4 regions of the Streptomyces sp. NPDC001985 genome follow, and region 1 is predicted to be linked to each of the others. Evidence: riboswitches for the same ligand, from Rfam matches in the RefSeq annotation. Region 1 holds a riboswitch; each other region holds the start of a gene.
The links. Region 1 has a riboswitch for cyclic di-AMP ahead of ABT122_RS26285 (M23 family metallopeptidase). Riboswitches for the same ligand answer to the same signal wherever they lie in the genome.
Positions count from the first base shown of each region.

Region 1 (4,204 bases):
GGGTGTCGAAGCCGGTGGTCACCATCACGGTGCCGACGGCGCCGGTGAGGTCGGCGACCGCGCGCTCGAAGCGCTCGGCCACGTCGTCCGGGTCGCTGCCCGGCCGGATGATGTCATTGCCCCCGGCGCAGAACGACACCAGGTCCGGGGCGAGTTGTCTGGCCCTCGGCACCTGCTCCGCGACGATCTGGTCGAGGAGACGGCCGCGTACCGCCAGGTTGGCGTAGCGAAAGGTGTGTTCGGGCCTGCGGTCGGCGAGCAGCACCGCGAAGCGGTCCGCCCAGCCGACGAAGGACCCGTCCGGTCCGGGGTCTCCGACTCCCTCGGTGAAGCTGTCACCGATAGCCGCGTACGACCCGATTCCGCCCTGGTTGTCTGTGCTCGAATCGTCTGCCACAAGAACTCATCTTGAACCCGTGGATGTGACCTACGCGACCGTAAGGAGGGGTTGACGGCGGGTGATCTTTACCACCGGGGAATATCACGCGGTGGGGAATAGCGCCGAATCCCCCCGCACCGTCGGGCGGTACGGGGGGATTCGAGCGTTCTGGGCGGTTTGCCGTTCGCCTCAGAGGGAGACGCCGTGCTGGCGGAGATACGCCACCGGGTCGATGTCCGAGCCGTAGGAGGCGGTGGTGCGGATCTCGAAGTGCAGGTGCGGGCCGCTGGAGTTGCCGGTGGAGCCCGAGAGGCCGAGCTGGGTGCCGCCGCTCACGCTCTGCCCCGCGGAGACGGAGAGGGAGGAGAGGTGGGCGTACTGCCCGTAGGTGCCGTCGGTGTGCTGGACGATGACCTCGTTGCCGTACGCGCCGCTCCAGCCGGCGGAGACGACGGTGCCCGGACCGACGGAGCGGACGGAGGTGCCGGTGGGCGCCGCGAAGTCGACACCGGTGTGGTAGCCGCTGGACCACATCGAGCCGGTCGCGCGGTAGGAGGTGGTGACACCGCCGGACGCGACCGGGCTGGTGTAGCCGGAGGAGGAGCCCTGGGCCTCCCCGGCGGGCTGCTCCGGGGCCGGCTGCTCGGCGGCGGGGGCGGGCTCCGGCTCCGGCTGGGGGGCCGCGGCACCGGCCGGGCCCTTGCCGCCGGAGCCGGTGCCCGGGGTCTTCTCCGGGGCGGCGGCCGGGCCGGACTCCCGGCCTCCGGAGCGGTCGGCGCGCGCCTCGGACGCGCCGCCGATGGCGAGTTCGAGACCCGGGTGGATCATCGAGGGATCGTCGCCGATGGTGTCGCGGTTCTTCTCGTACAGCCCCTGCCAGCCGCCGTCGACCCGGTGCTCGTCGGCGATCGCGGTCAGATGGTCGCCGGCGACGACGCGGTACGTGGCGGAGGCGGGGGCCGCCGGGGCCTGAGCCTGGGTCTGGGTCTGGGCCTGGGCGGCCTTCACCGGGGCCACGGCGGGGGCGGCGGCCGGGGCCGACCGCTCGGCCGCGTGGGCGCCGGTCGCCCCCATCAGCGGGAGGGCCAAGGCGGCCCCGCCGGTGCCGGCGGCGACGAAACCACGGGTGAGCGGGTTGTTCCTGGGGCGGCGGTGCTTACCCTTTGCGGGCATGGCGCATTCCTCTCCGGCGCCTGCGAGGTGAGCTGTCGGGTTCGGGCTGGAGATGCCCGGCCGCGCTCTGCGCGGCTTCACCCCGAGCCGTCCGGCGAGCCGGAACGGCGTACTGCCTGGGTCCCCCGCTCCTGCCACGAATCGACGTCCGATGGGAGTCCGGCCGGCGGCAGGATTAGGCGGTCCGCCCGGATGGCCGTGACCGTAGATGAGCCGAGCGGACCGGAACAAGCTGCTCCGCTTCACGGCCGGGGGTCCTGCGGCCCCGCTCCCGGGGATTCCGGTCACCCTGCGTGGAGCGCGCTCCCCCAACTCCCGCCCCGGCGTCGGCGTTGTCCTCCGCCGCACCGGCACGGACCGTCACCACTATGATCCTGCTCACCGACCGCACCCCATCTCCGCCGCAGCCGGGGCAGGTTATGGCGAAACAGCTAAATGGGCCATAACGACCCAGATGTGCTGATTAGAGACGGTGGAGCCGGAAGACCGCGGCGTCGAGGTCACCCGAGAGCCCGGTGTGCAGCCCGTGGTGCAGCAGCACCGCCCCCCGGTGCACGGCGCCGGTGTCCCGGCACTCGTACCGGCCGGCCGGATCGAGGCCGCGCAGCCGGAGCCTCGGCGGCCGTTCGCCGTAGTGCTGCGACGGGAGCCAGGCGAGGACGGCGGTCTCGTCGCCGCGCAGATACTGCACCGCGCTCAGTCCGCCGCCGGGCGGGCGGAGCCGGTGGAGGTCGCCGTGCTGCACCAGTGGCCGTATCTCCTTGTAGAGAGCGATCCAGCCGCGCGCCTCGGCGAGTTCCTCCTCGCTCCACTCGGTGAGGTCGCCGCCGATGCCCAGCACCCCGGCCATGGCACTGACGAAGCGGAAGCGGAGCGAGCTGCGCCGGCCGTTGAGCTGGGTGTTCGGACTGTCGGTGACCCAGGCGGCCATCACCCGCGCCGGATGGAGCTGGCTCAGGCCGTGCTGGATGGCGAGCCGGTCCAGCGGATCGGTGTTGTCGGAGGTCCACACCTGATCCGTACGGGAGAGAATCCCGAGGTCGATCCGGCCGCCGCCGCCCGAGCAGGACTCGAAGTCCACCCCGGGGTGGGCGGCCCGCAGCCGGTCCAGGAGTCCGTACAGCCCCTGGACGTGCTCCACCCACAGCCGCTGCGGATAGGGGTCGCCCGGCCAGCCGGGGTCGGTGAAGCAGCGGTTGAAGTCCCACTTCACGTAGTCGATCGGCGCGCTGTCGAGCAGCGCGTGCAGCCGCTCCCACAGATGCTCCCGGACATCGCGGCGGGCGACATTGAGGACGAGCTGATGGCGGTACTCGGTACGGGTCCGGCCGGGCCGGTGCTGCACCCAGTCGGGGTGGGCGCGGTGGAGATCGCTGTCGGGGTTGACCATCTCCGGCTCGACCCAGATCCCGAAGCGCATCCCCCGCGCGCGCACCTCGTCGGCGAGCGGCTTGAGACCGCCGGGGAAGCGGTCGGGGTTGGGGGTCCAGTCGCCGAGCCCGGCGCGGTCGCTGGTGCGCCGCCCGAACCAGGCGTCGTCGACCACGAAGAGCTCGACCCCGAGGGCGGCGGCCCGCCGGGCGAGGGCGCGCTGCTGCGGCTCGGAGATGTCGAAGCCGGTGGCCTCCCAGGAGTTGTAGAGGACGGGCCGCTCGGCCGCCGCGTCCGGGATCACCCGGGCGAGCTGCCAGCGGTGCCAGGCCCTGCTGGCCCCGCCGAAGCCCTCCCGGCTCCAGAGCCCGGCGAAGACGGGCGAGACATAGGACTCGCCGGGGGCGAGCCGCACCAGTCCGGAGTCGTCGTGGCCCGCGCCCCCGGTGATCTGGACCAGTCCGTCGGGCAGCCGGTGGACGGCGATCCGCCAGGAGCCGGACCAGCCGAGCGCACAGCCGTACACCTCGCCGTGCTCCTCGGTCGCCGCGCCGCCGGCGTCCAGGGCGACCCAGGGCAGATGCTGGTGTCCGGTGTGGCCCCGGCGGCTCCCGATGATGTGCTCGCCGTACGTCAGCGGGGAGCGCACCAGCCGGGACTCGGCCGCCCAGCGGCCGTGGAGCTGGCTCAGCCGCCAGGTGTCGCGCGGGGGCAGGGTCCAGGTGGCGGCGTCGGCGCGGAGCAGCTCCAGGGCGGGTCCCGTGCCCTCGTGCGCGGCGGTGGTCCAGCGCTCGACGACATCGCTGTCGTCGCGCATCCGGTGGTGCAGGGTGAGTCCGAGGCCGTGCACGGGGTCGGTGAAGCGCAGCCGCAGTTCGTCGCCGTCCACCGTGGCGCCGGCGAAGGCCCACTCGGTGCCGCGCACCTCGGGGGTGCGGACGCTGAGCGCGGGGCGGACGAAGCGGGGGCCGCCCTCGACCGGGTACTCCTCATGGCCGTCGAGCGGGGATTCGAAGGGGCGGTGGGGCGGTGGGGCCTCGGCGGCGAGCGCCTCGGCGTCCGCGCCGGTGATCCGGGGGCCCCAGTGGAGGTGGAGCAGCGCGTCGTCGTCCGACAGCCGAAACGCATAGCTGCTCGACGCCCCGGAGAGCACCCAGACACGGCCCCTGCCGACACTTTCGATCATCCCGACCCCCGGATTGCAACAGATCCGAACAGGCCCGCACATCATCCGACGGTTTCCCCCGTCGGTGCAATGCCCCCGTAACAGCCGGAATAAAT
Region 1 is NZ_JBEOYB010000068.1:29,093-33,296, reverse strand. Features, by position in the region: gene ABT122_RS26290 (SGNH/GDSL hydrolase family protein) at 1-397, opposite strand, end outside; gene ABT122_RS26285 (M23 family metallopeptidase) at 569-1,552, opposite strand; cyclic di-AMP (ydaO/yuaA leader) riboswitch at 1,557-1,709, opposite strand; gene ABT122_RS26280 (alpha-galactosidase) at 2,016-4,109, opposite strand.

Region 2 (4,204 bases), on a different contig from region 1:
CCCGCGCCTTGCCGGATGCGCGGCCCACGACCGTCTCGGCCGACGCGGCCGGCTTCCGAGCCGTACACCCGGACGAACACCGGGCACTGAACACCGGACACCGGGCCCCGGGACCGCATGTCCGGATGACCACCCGGCAGGAGTCCGGCCCGCACGGCACGGAATCCGGGCACACCACCGCACCGTCGCACAGCCGGGCGCCGGGAGGGCACCCCGCCCGCCGAATCCGGGAGCACCGGGCACGGCGTTCCCTGAGCGGCCCGCCGGAGAGCCGTGACGGGCCGTCGCACCCCTCCGCCGGGGTATGTCGTGTGGATCTCGCTGGGCTCGCGCGCCCCGGCACCGCACCTCGCCGCGGTGTCGTCCGTCACCCCTGCCCGCCCCGCAGTGACCCCATCCTCCGCCTCGCGCCGCACGGCACCGGACCCAGCCCCACTCAGTCCCTAGTTCCGGACGCGCGCCGTCGTCACGGATCGGTGCGCCGGGCGAGCCGGTTCCGCGCTCCGCAGCCGGTGCGCCCCGGCGGTGCGCTCGGCGTGCAGCGCGGTGAGCGCCCGCGCCCGCTCCGCGTCCCCGCGCGCCACCGCGTCCACGATCGCCCCGTACTCGGCCCAGGACGCCGCGGGCTCGGCCGGCGGCTGCACCGCGTACATCCAGGCGATCTTGTGCCGGAGCTGGGTGAGCAGCGCGATCAGCCCCGGGCTCCCGGAGGCCCCGGCCAGGGTCTCGTGGAACCAGCCGGCGAGGGCCCGCAGGTCCTGGCTCTGCCCCCGGCGGGCCCGCTCCTGGCCGAGGCGGACCAGGCCGCGCAGCACCTTGAGGTGTGCCTCGGTGCGCCGCCGGGCGGCGCGGGCCGCGCCCAGCGGCTCCAGCAGCGCCCTGACCTCCAGCAGATCGGCGGCCTCCTGCTCGGTGGGCTCGGCGACCTGGGCACCGGCGTGTCTGCGGATGACGACAAAGCCCTCGGACTCCAGGGTGCGCAGGGCCTCGCGCACCGGGATGCGGGAGACTCCGTAGCGGCGGGCGAGCTGCTCCTCCGCGAGCCGGCCGCCGCGCGGGAACACCCCGGAGACGATGTCGTCGCGGAGCGCCGTGCCTACCGAGTGCGCGGGAACGCGCATCACCGAACCTCCGCCTTCATCCGCTCACTCCGCGTGGAACGCAGCCGGTCTGACGTCTGTTCGGCGACTCTATTGCAGCGGCCCCCGTTTTCCGATGGCCTCTCGACGGCCGGGGATTCCTTCCGGCCGCCACCCCGGCCGCCACCCGGCCGCAGCCCCGGACCGGGCGGCGGCACGCCGAAGGCCCCGGCGCGCTGCCGCCGGGGCCTTCGGTGGGATGACGGTGCGGGCCGGCCGCGCTCCGGGGGCGCCGGGCGTCCGACGGGACGCCGCCGGGCCCGGCGCGGTGGTGTCAGAGGGAGACTCCGTGGGCGCGCAGATAGGCGACCGGGTCGATGTCGGAGCCGTAGTCGGCGCCGCCTCTGGCCTCGAAGTGGAGGTGGGGCCCGGTGGAGTTGCCCGTGGAGCCCGCGAGGCCGATCTGCTGGCCCGCCACGACGCTCTGGCCCGCCGTGACACCGATGGACGCCAGATGGCCGTACTGGGTGTAGGAGCCGTCGTTCATCCTGATGACGACGTTGTTGCCATAGGCGCCGCCCCAGCCCGCCTCCACGACCGTGCCCATGCCGACCGACATCACGGGGGTGCCGTGGGGGGCGTGGAAGTCGATGCCGGAGTGGCTGCCGGAGGACCAGAGGGAGCCGCCGGCGCGGTAGCCGGTGGAGACATGGGAACCGGCGACGGGGGACTGGAAGGTGTTGAGCCGGCGGCGCTCTGCCTCACGGGCGGCGCGCTCCTCGGCCGCACGGGCCTCACGGGCCCGCTCGTCGGCCCTGCGCTGGGCCTCCTCGGCGGCCTGGACCCGGGCGACGGCCGCGGACTTCTGGGTGGCCGCCTGGTCGGCGACCTCGTCGGCGAGGGAGTCCGCGTCGGCGTCGGCGCTGATGATCATCAGCGATCCGGTGTCCTCCAGGGACGGCGCGCCCGATCCGGCGGCGTGGGCCGGGGCGGCGAGGGTTCCGCAGACTCCGGTGGTGGCGAGGGTGGCGACACCGGCGATGCTCGCGCTTCTGCGCGTCATCCGGCCAGGCGCACGGTGTTTCCCGGTGGGGCGGGTCAACGCCATGGAGAGGCTGGTCCTTTCCTTCCTTCTCGCCTACCGGGTTAGCTGACGGGTTCGGAGCAGGAAGGTCTCCTACGGGCCCCTCCGCATGGCGGCGAAGGCGCTCGATTCACCCCTGGGACGGTGGGTCCCCGGTTCCCCGGACTCGCGCCCTGGGGGATTCGGCGATGGCTGCCCGTGCCACGGGTGCGGCGTCGTGCGGGCGAACAGCCGGACCGACGCTAAGCGCGGGATCTTCCCTCCGCCAAACAAAGAGCTGCTTTTGTTGCACATGCCACAGCCCAGAAAGGCATCTTCCCCATGACAAACGATCAAAAGGGACATATGGCAGCCAGATGAGGGAACCCCGGCACCCGTGGCCGCCGGGGTTCCCTCATCCGTCCCGATCAGCCGGTGACGACGGTCACTTCACCGATACCGAGGGCCTTGACGGGCTCCGCGATCTGCGCGGCGTCCCCCACCAGGACCGTGACCAGCCGGTCCTGCGGGAAGGCGTTGACCACCGCGACCGTCGCCTCCACCGTGCCGGTCTCGGCCAGCCGGACGTAGAGCTGGGCCTGGTAGTCGTCGGGGAGGTGCTGCTCGACCTGGTCGGCCAGCGTGCCCGCGACGGAGGCGGCCATCTCGTACTTCAGCGGGGCGACGCCCACCAGGTTCTGCACCGCCACATCCCGCTCGGCGTCGGTGAGCCCGCCGGCCGCCAGGGTCCGCAGCACCTTCCACAGATCGTCGAGGGCCGGGCCGGTGTTGGGGGTGTCCACCGAGCCGCTGATGGCGAGCAGGGAGACGCCCGAGCCGTCCGGGGCGGAGCGCAGCACCTGGCCGAAGGCGCGCACACCGTAGGTGTAGCCCTTCTCCTCGCGGAGCACCCGGTCGAGCCGGGAGGTCAGCGTGCCGCCGAGGCAGTAGGTGCCGAGCACCTGGGCGGGCCAGACCCGGTCGTGGCGGTCCGCGCCGACCCGTCCGATCAGCACCTGGGTCTGGACCGCGCCGGGGCGGTCCACGACGACCACCCGGCCGGTGTCGTCGGCGGTGACCGCCGGCACGGGGCGCAGGTCCGCGGTGTCGCCCGTCCACTCGCCGAGGGTCTCGGCGAGCACGGCGTCGACATCGACCTCGGCGAGATCGCCGACGATCACCGCGGTGGCGGTGGCGGGGCGGACATGCGCCTCGTAGAAGGCGCGCACGGCCGCCGCGTCGATCCGGGCGACGGTCTCCTCGGTGCCCTGGCGCGGACGGGACATCCGCAGGGACTCCGGGAAGAGCTGCCGGTACAGCTCCTTGGCGGCCCGGCGGCCCGGGTTGGCCGTCTCGTGCGGGATCTCGTCCAGCCGGTTGCGCACCAGCCGCTCGATCTCGGTGTCGAGGAACGCGGGGGCCCGCAGGGCCTCGGCCACCAGCCCGAGCGCCTTGGGCAGCCGGGAGACCGGGACCTCCAGCGAGACCCGGACACCGGGGTGGTCGGCGTGTGCGTCGAGCGTGGCGCCGCACCGCTCCAGCTCGGCGGCGAACTCCTCGGCGGAGCGCTTGTCGGTGCCCTCCGAGAGCGCCCGCGCCATGATCGTGGCAATGCCGTCGAGGCCCTCGGGCTCGGCGTCGAGCGGCGCGTCGAGGGAGACCTCGACCGCCACGACCTGCTGTCCGGGGCGGTGACAGCGCAGCACGGTCAGGCCGTTGTCCAGGGTGCCGCGGTCGGGGGCGGGGAACGCCCAGGGCCTGGCCTCCCCGGCCTGCGGCTGCGGGTGGAACTCCATGGTGGTCAGCGGCTCGGCGGCGTCGGTCACTGGCGCGCCCCTTCTTCGTCGTCGCTCTGCTCGGTCGTGTCGGACGGGTCGTCGGCATCGGCGTCGGCGGCCACCGGCTCGTACACCAGCACCGCCCGGTTGTCGGGGCGCAGCCGGGCCGCGGCGACCGCGCGCACCTCGTCGGCGGTGATGTCGAGGACCCGGTCGACGGCGGTCAGCGCCAGCTGCGGGTCCCCGAAGAGCACCGCGTACCGGCAGAGTTCGTCGGCGCGGCC
Region 2 is NZ_JBEOYB010000002.1:105,866-110,069, forward strand. Features, by position in the region: gene ABT122_RS01275 (GntR family transcriptional regulator) at 444-1,121, opposite strand; gene ABT122_RS01280 (M23 family metallopeptidase) at 1,414-2,187, opposite strand; cyclic di-AMP (ydaO/yuaA leader) riboswitch at 2,201-2,361, opposite strand; gene ABT122_RS01285 (M16 family metallopeptidase) at 2,571-3,938, opposite strand; gene ABT122_RS01290 (M16 family metallopeptidase) at 3,965-4,204, opposite strand, start outside.
Region 2: linked by a shared signal. The riboswitch ahead of ABT122_RS01280 (M23 family metallopeptidase) and the one ahead of ABT122_RS26285 (M23 family metallopeptidase) in region 1 are both predicted to bind cyclic di-AMP.

Region 3 (4,204 bases), on a different contig from region 1:
ACACCGCGAGATCCTCTGCCCGCTCCAGCGAGACGCTACGCGTCAAGTGGTCAAGAATGACCACATCCAGATCAGAGGTGCTCGGAAACGAGAAGATAACGAAAGATCCCGTCTGCCCCGCGTATCCGCCGGCGGAGAACGGCACCACCTGGAGCCGTACACAGGGCAGCTCCGACGCCGCGGCCAGCGCCCGCAGTTGCGCCCGCATCACCCCGGGGCCGCCCACCTCGCGCCGCAGCACCGCCTCGTCGAGCACCACACTCAGCGCGGGCGGCCTGGGGCCGCGCAGCACCTCCTGGCGGGCGATCCGCACCTCCGCGAGCGAGTCGACGGTCGCGTCGGGGAGATCCGCGAGCGTCGCCCGGGTCACCGCCCGGGCGTACTCGGCGGTCTGGAGCAGCCCCGGCACCGCCGAGGTCTCCACCGTGCGCACGGCGCGCGCCTGCGACTCCAGGCTGATGAAGTCGCGGTACTCGGCGGGCAGCAGCGACCGGTAGGCGTGCCACCAGCCGTCCCCGCCGCCGTCCGCGGCGTCCGCCAGGGTCTCCAGCAGCAGCCGGGGGCCGGGGTCGGCGACCCGGTACAGATCGAGCAGCAGCCGCACATCGCCCGCCTTCACCCCGCTGGCGCCGGTCTCGATCCGGCTCACCTTCGACTGGTGCCAGCCGGCCAGTTCCGCCGCGCCGCGGCTGGTGAGCCGGGCGGCCACCCGCGCTCTGCGGAGTTCCTCGCCGAGCCTGCGGCGGCGCACCGCCGGACCGTGGCGCATCGGGGCTTCCTTCCGTCGATCCGTCGAACGCTGTCGGTTCGCCCGCGATCCAAGTGGGTGGAGCCGCCAAATCCGGTCCTTCGTCGCAGAGTTCACCGCATCGAGCGACAGATATATGCATATCTTGGGGGATCGCCCCTTCTGGGGAGGGGATGAGTGGCACTCTGGCGATCAGCGCAATCCGTGGCCGCCCGCGCAATCCCTCCGCTTCGAGTTCGGAGCCCGGCCGCGGTGGGAAAGGGACAGCGTCGCCATGGCAGACCTTCAGGAAGCCTCCGTCACCCTGCCGAGCGATCCCGCTTCGGTCTCCGTGGCACGGACATTCGTCGCCGACGTCGTCTCCGAGTGGGGCCTGCCGGCCGGGGGCGCGGCCGTGGAGACGATCCGGCTGATCGTCTCGGAGCTGGTGACCAATGCGGTCCAGCACACCTTCGGCCAGTCGCCCACCTTCACGGTGGACCTGGAGCTGGAGCGGGACGAGAGGCTGCGCATCGGGGTGACCGACAGTCACCCGCGCTGGCCCCAGCGGCTGCCCGCCGCCGTGCGGCAGGACAACGGCCGGGGGATGGTGATCGTCCGCGCGCTCACGGCGGAGAGTGGCGGCAGGCTCAGCGTCACACCCACCCGGGAGGGCGGGAAGACGGTCTGGATCGCCCTGCCGTGGCCGGCCGGGACGTCCGGCTGAGCGGCACCCGGCCTGCGCGGCAGGCCGGGCGTCGGGGCTCCCGCGTCCGGCGCGGGAGGCCAGGTCGTGGCCGCGACCTGGCTCCCCGGCCGGGCGGCGGGGCCCGGTGGCGGGCCGCCGGGGGTCCACCCGGCGGCCCGCACGGGCTCACTGCCGGTCCGTCAGCGCACCCGGCCGTACTTGACGCTCTTGCTCCAGATCTTGTCCAGCTTCACCCAGGACCCCTTCTTGGGCGAGTGCCAGATCTTTCCCTTACCGGCGTAGATGCCCACGTGGTAGACGTAGCCGCCGGAGTGGAAGAACACCAGGTCCCCGGCCTTGCGCCCGGAGGCCGACACGCGCTTGGTCTTGTTGTACTGCTGCTGGGCGGTGCGGGGCAGCTTCTTGCCCGCTCTCTTGTACGAGTAGAGCGTGAGCCCCGAGCAGTCGAAGCGGGACGGCCCGGTTCCTCCGTACCGGTAGGGCGCTCCCTTCTTGGAGGCCGCCACCTTGAGCGCCTTGCCCGCGTGGGACGTGGCGGCGTGCGCCTCGCTCGTGCCGCCCGGCACGAGCAGCGAACCGCCGAGGGCGGCGAGGGTGAGGGCCGATACGGCCCCCGCCCGGCTCATCAGAAACGGGACGTTTGTCTGCGCAGTCATGCGCAACCCTTCGTCAGCCGCCTGTGAAGGATGACCTGTCGGGTTCGGGCGGACGAAGGTGCCCGGCCGCGTGACGCGGCTTCACCCCGAGGGACGTCCGGACTTTCCGGCTGCCCCGTACTGCTCGGGTCCTCCACTCCTGCCGAAGCACTTCCATCGACCAGTCATCCGAAGCGGCGGCAGGACTCGGCGTCCGCTCGGACCGCCCCGCCGAGGTGACGGGGGCTTGTCGTCCCAGGGATCTTGACCCACGACATGGCGGAATTCCGAGCGGAAACGGCGTTATGTGAGTTTTAACACCCTTGGTCCGTTCAGGTGGACATGGCCTCCGGACGGTCCGGCCCTCGACACCCGAGCATGCCCGCACCAGGGCCGGAATAGAGCATTCCGAGAGATTGGCCACGGTGATGCGCAACTCGACCGTAGTTGGCGCCGAGGCCGCGAGTACATCAAAAGGAGTAGCTCGACCGTCACCCGTATGGCGGTTGACGAGGTTCCGCCGACCGCTCCGATTCGTCCGTTCCCGGGGGTTCACCGAGGGATGTACCGCTCACCGGTACTCGGCTCACCGGTTATTGGTTCGGTAAAGAAACAGCCGTACGGCCTGTTGCCGGTAGCACGTCAACCGCGAGGATCGCGGAGTACCCATGACAGAGAGGCAGTTCCAGGTGAGACGTACAGCGGTGTTCGGCGCGACCGGCACTCTGATGGCGGGCGCGCTCATAGCCGGGGCGATAGCCGCCCCGGTCGCCCAGGCCGAGGCCCGGCACTCAGGGGGGTCCGAGGCGCGCGGTGTCCAGATCGCGGCCGAACGCGCCGCCCGGCAGGGCATCGACTGGGCCGACTGTCCCGCCGACTGGGGACTCGCCAAGCCCATCCAGTGCGGCACGGTGACGGTTCCGCTCGACTACGCCCGCCCGAACGGCCGGCAGATCGAGCTGACCGTCGACCGCATCGGCAACACCGGCACCAAGGAGGAGCGCCAGGGCGCGCTCCTCTACAACCCCGGCGGCCCCGGCGGCTCGGGACTCCGCTTCCCCACCCGGGTCACCGGCAAGAACCCGCTCTGGGTGAACACCGCCAAGGCGTACGACTTCGTGGGCTTCGACCCGCGCGGCGTCGGCCGCTCCACCCCCATCTCCTGTGTCGACCCGCAGGAGTTCGTCAAGGCCCCCAAGGCCGACCCGGTCCCCGACAGCGAGGCCGACAAGCGCGCCCAGCGCGCACTCGCCGCCGCGTACGCGGACGGCTGCGCCGAGCGCAGCGGCTGGATGCTGCCGCACATGACCACCCCCAACACCGCCCGTGACCTCGATGTCATCCGGGCCGCCCTGGGCGAGCGGAAGCTCAACTTCCTGGGTGTCTCCTACGGCAGCTATCTGGGCGGGGTGTACGCGACCCTCTTCCCCGGCCATGTCCGCCGGATGGTCGTCGACAGTGTGGTGAATCCCTCACGGGAGAAGATCTGGTACCAGGCCAACCTGGACCAGGACGTCGCCTTCCAGATGCGCTGGGACGACTGGAAGAGCTGGATCGCCGCGAACGACGCCACCTACCGCCTCGGTGACACCCCCGAGAAGGTCGAGCGGCAGTGGCTCACCCTGCGCGCCGACGCCAAGCGCGCCCCGCTCGGCGGAGTCGTCGGCCCGGCCGAGCTGACCGGCTTCTTCCAGGGCGCGCCCTACTACGACTCCTCCTGGGCGCCGGTCGCCCGGCTCTGGAGCAAGTACGTGGCCGGTGACACCCGGCCGCTGATCGACGCCGCGTCGCCGGACCTCTCCGACACCGCCGGCAACATCCGCTCCGAGAACAGCAACGCCGTCTACACGGCTGTCGAGTGCGCGGACGCCAAGTGGCCCACCAGCTGGAAGAAGTGGGACCGCGACAACACCCGGCTCCACCGCGACTACCCCTTCATGACCTGGGCCAACGCCTGGATGAACCTGCCGTGCGCGACCTGGTCCACCCAGCAGCACACCCCGGTGGACGTCAGGAGCGGCAAGGGCCTGCCGGGCGTGCTCATCGTGCAGGCCGAGCGGGACGCGGCCACCCCGGTCGCCGGCGCCTACGAGCTGCACAAGCGGCTCAAGGGCTCGCGGGTGATCCTGGAGA
Region 3 is NZ_JBEOYB010000035.1:49,625-53,828, reverse strand. Features, by position in the region: gene ABT122_RS17780 (helix-turn-helix domain-containing protein) at 1-769, opposite strand, end outside; gene ABT122_RS17775 (ATP-binding protein) at 1,023-1,454, shown strand; gene ABT122_RS17770 (C40 family peptidase) at 1,616-2,092, opposite strand; cyclic di-AMP (ydaO/yuaA leader) riboswitch at 2,096-2,252, opposite strand; gene ABT122_RS17765 (alpha/beta hydrolase) at 2,740-4,204, shown strand, end outside.
Region 3: linked by a shared signal. The riboswitch ahead of ABT122_RS17770 (C40 family peptidase) and the one ahead of ABT122_RS26285 (M23 family metallopeptidase) in region 1 are both predicted to bind cyclic di-AMP.

Region 4 (4,204 bases), on a different contig from region 1:
CCGGGCCGGTCTCCCGATCACCGTGCTGGCCCTGTGCGCCCTGGTGATCCTCGCGCTGGTCCGGGACGAGACCGGCACCCAGGGCTTCCTCGTCGGCCTGGGGCTGGCCACCCTCCCCGTACCGCTGCTCGCCGCCGCCTTCCGCTGGCTGGACCGGGTCGAACCGGGCCCCTGGCGGAATCTGATCTTCGCCTTCGCCTGGGGCGCCTTCGCCGCCGCCCTGGTCGCGATCCTCGCGAACTCCTTCGCGATCCGCTGGATCGCCACCGCCACCGCCGACCCCACCAGCGCGGACACCCTGGGCGCCACGGTGATCGCGCCCATTGTCGAGGAGAGCGCGAAGGCCGTGGCCATCGCGCTGATCTTCTTCTTCCGCCGCCGGGAGTTCACCGGAATCGTGGACGGCGTGGTGATCGCCGGCTTCACCGCCACCGGTTTCGCCTTCACCGAGAACATCCTCTACCTCGGCACGGCGTTCGGTGAGGACCGGGAGCTGGGCCAGTCGGGCCTGGAGTCGGTGACCGCCGCGACCTTCTTCGTCCGTATCGTCATGTCGCCGTTCGCCCACCCCCTCTTCACCGTGCTGACCGGCATCGGCTTCGGGGCCGCCGCCCTGGCCGCCCGCCACCGCCGGTTCCGCAGGACCGCGCTGCCGCTGCTCGGGCTGCTGCTGTCGATGGCCGTGCACGCGCTGTGGAACGGCTCGGCGTCGTATCTCGGCCCCTGGGGCTTCTACGCGGTGTACGGGGCGTTCATGGTTCCCGCGTTCGCGCTGCTGACCTGGCTGGTGATCTGGACCCGGCAGCGGGAGCTGCGCACGATAGCGTCCGAACTGCCCGCCTACGCGGCGGCCGGCTGGCTCGCCCCGGCGGAGCCGCCGGCGCTGTCGTCGATGAAGGCCCGCGCCCTGGCCCGTGATGTGGCCCGGCGCACGGGAGGTCCGGCGGCGGCGCACACGGTGTCGGAGTACCAGCGGTTCGCCACCTCGCTGGCGTTTCTGCGCCACCGGGCCGGCCGGGGCGCGGCGGGCCCGGACTTCGTCGCCCGGGAGCAGGAGCTGCTCCACCACATGTGGCAGCGGAAGGACGCGGCGTCCCCGGCGCTGATCCACGCGGCGCGGGCGACCGGCCGGGTCCGGGTGCCGCCGCCGTACCGGGACTACGAGGGGTACAACCCGTACCGCCGCTGAGTCCGCCCGGGAAAGACCGGCAGCCCTGGCATGGGGGGTGGATGCCAGGGCTGCCGGGGTTCCGCGGCCGGTGAGGGGGACCCCTCAGGGAGCCGTCAGGGGTTGAGGTTCTTGCTGCGCAGCCAGGCCATCGGGTCCATGGCGGAACCGCCCGGGGTCATGACCTCCAGGTGGAGGTGGTCGCCGGAGGAGTTGCCGGTGGAGCCGACCCGGCCGATGGTCTCGCCGGTGGAGACCTGCTGGCCCGCGCCCACGGTCATCGAGGAGAGGTGCGCGTACGACACCTCGGTGCCGTCGGAGAGCTGCAGCACGATGCGGTAGCCGTACGAGCCGGACCAGCCGGCCGACTTGACGGTGCCGCCGCCCACGGCCTTGACCGGGGTGCCGGCCGGGGCCGCGAAGTCGAGGCCGGTGTGCTGGCCCGAGGACCACATGGAGCCGGACTGACCGTAGGTGGCGGTGATCGTGTACGAGGAGGTCGGCAGGGCGTAGCTGCCGGCGAGCTGCGCGGCGCGCTTGGCCTCGGCCTCGGCCGCCGCCTTCTCCTTGGCCTTCTGCTCGGCCCTCTCCTTGGCCTCGGCCTTGGCCTTCTCCTTGGCCTTCCGCTCCGCCTCGCGCTCGGCCTCGGCCTTGGCCTCGGCTTCCTTCTCCGCCTTCTCGGCCGCCGCGGCGGCCTTCTCGGCGGCGTCGCGCTCGGCGGCGGCCCGCGCTGCCTCGGCGGCACCGGCCTGCTGGTCCTCGGCCTGCTCCAGGATGCGGGAGCGCAGGGCCTCGGCCGCGGTGGGCTGGGCCTCCTGGGCGGCGAGGCCCATGGTCTCGTACTCGGCGGTCCGCTCGCGGTCCGCCTCGGCGCCGTCCGCGGCGTCCTCGGACATGAAAGCGCCGACGCCGGGAAGAGAGTCGACGTCGGGGAGGGATATCGCGATGGCGGGTTTGTTCTGCGCGGTGGCGATGCCACCGGCGCCGACGGCGGCGATCACACCGACACCGAGAACGGTGGAGCTGCGGGCGAATCCACCGCGCTGCTTCATCACACGGTGGCGGTGCCGGCCGCGCACCGGGCGGACGGTCTCCGCGGTGGGGTTCCACTCACCGACGGACCGCTCGGCCCCGTCCTCGCTGAAGACCGCAGTCGTGTAAGGCGATTCCGGGGCAGGCCTGTTTGACGCCACTGAGGCGTACTCCTTTCCTTCCTTATCGCCTACCGGGTTAGCTGACGGGTTCGGAGCAGGAAGGTCTCCTACGGGCAGCGCTCACCGCGAACTGAACGGTGGACGATGTCCGATTCACCCCAATGGGTGGTTCCCCGGTTCCCTTGCGGGATTCGGCGCACGCGCGCGGCGCCACCCTGACGGCGGCTGGGACGACCGCGCTGCGTTATCGAACGTTAATAGACACGCGGTCCGGATTCCAAGTTGTTCCGAGTGATCTTTAAACTCTTTGCCATGGACTTAACGGGACACAAGCAGCCGGATTCGGGCGACCTGAGCGGCAGTCAGCCTCCGCGCCGAAACTGACGGTATATCAATTGTTATCAGTCGTTGTCGGAGGGGTGACCTCTGATTACGCACCGTGGGAAGGGCGGCCCGACCGGTTCCCGCCATCGCCGGCGCCATCGCCGCCGCCGGACACCGGACCGGGTTCGGGACCGGGTTCGGGACCGGGTTCGGGACCGGGTTCGGGACCGGGTTCGGGGGCCGTCGCCGGGCTGGTCAGCGCGAGCAGGGCCATGTCGTCCGTGGCGCCCCCGCCCGTGTGCCGCCGCACATCGTCCAGTACCGCGTCCAGCAGCTCCCCCGGCCCCGTGAAGATCCGGCCCCGCAGGCGCGCGGCCGGGTCGTAGAACACCCCGTGCGCGTCACGCGCCTCGGAGACCCCGTCGGTGTAGAGGAGCAGCGTGGCGCCGGGCGGCAGCGGGTACTCGTCCGCCCGGTCCGGCCGGGGCTCCAGCTCGCCCATGGAGAGCGGGAGGGCGTGCTCGCGGGGTTCGAGCGGGCCGAGCCCCCCGTCCCCGTACAGCATCAGCGGGGCCGGGTGGCCCCGGTTCACCAGCCGTACGACGCCGCCGGAGCGCGGGATCTCGCCGAGGACGGCGGTGGTGAACGCCTCGACGGCGTCCAGCGTCTCGCGCCGGCCGGCCTCGCGGTTCAGCGCCCGCTCCAGCCGGCCGGTGACCCGCTCCAGCGATGTCTCCTGCTCGGCGGCCTCCCGGAAGGCGCCGATGGCGACAGCGACCGCCTCCACCGCGCCGAGCCCCTTGCCCCGGACATCGCCCAGCACCAGCCGTACGCCGTGCGGGGTGTCCTGGACGGCGAAGAGGTCGCCGCCGATGAAGGCGTCCGCGACGGCCGCCTCGTAGCGCGCGGCGACCCGGAACCCGCCGATCCGCTCGGCGGGGGTGGGCAGCACGGCCCGCATGGCGGTCTCGGCGACGACCCGCGCCGAGGCCAGCCGCTCGTTGCCGCGCCGGATGACCCGGTTGATGAGCAGCGCCAGACCGGAGACGGTGACGACGGTGACCAGCTCCGTGTACGTCGTGGGCTCGTCCAGCGTCTCCTTGTAGAAGTGGAGCCCGATCACCCCGGCGGTCGCCGCGAGCCCGGTCAGCAGGGTGGTGCGCCAGGAGAAGAAGGGTGCGGCGATCAGCGGGGCCGCCGCGAACATCGGCGCGGCGGTGAACCGCTGCGGGGTGGCGAGATCGAAGACGAAGCCGCCGACGATCATGAGCACGGGCAGCATCCGGACAAAGCGGCGCGCGCCGTATCCACTGAGCTGTTCCTGCGCCAAGGGTGCTCTCCCGACCGGTTCCGGCCCGCCGACGGCTGCGGACACGTCTCCCGCGCCCCTCCCAGGGTCGCGGCAACCGCGCGGGGAGGCGAGCCGCCGCCGTCCAACCGGGCGATACACCGGGCGGGGGCCGAGGACGCGCGCATACGACAATGGCCCGGCACTTCCTGAGAAGTGCCGGGCCACGGTCTTTCAGTAGCGGGGACAGGATTTGAACCTGCGACCTCT
Region 4 is NZ_JBEOYB010000027.1:17,382-21,585, forward strand. Features, by position in the region: gene ABT122_RS14445 (PrsW family intramembrane metalloprotease) at 1-1,189, shown strand, start outside; gene ABT122_RS14450 (M23 family metallopeptidase) at 1,285-2,361, opposite strand; cyclic di-AMP (ydaO/yuaA leader) riboswitch at 2,373-2,529, opposite strand; gene ABT122_RS14455 (PP2C family protein-serine/threonine phosphatase) at 2,753-3,976, opposite strand; tRNA gene ABT122_RS14460 (tRNA-Met) at 4,173-4,204, opposite strand, start outside.
Region 4: linked by a shared signal. The riboswitch ahead of ABT122_RS14450 (M23 family metallopeptidase) and the one ahead of ABT122_RS26285 (M23 family metallopeptidase) in region 1 are both predicted to bind cyclic di-AMP.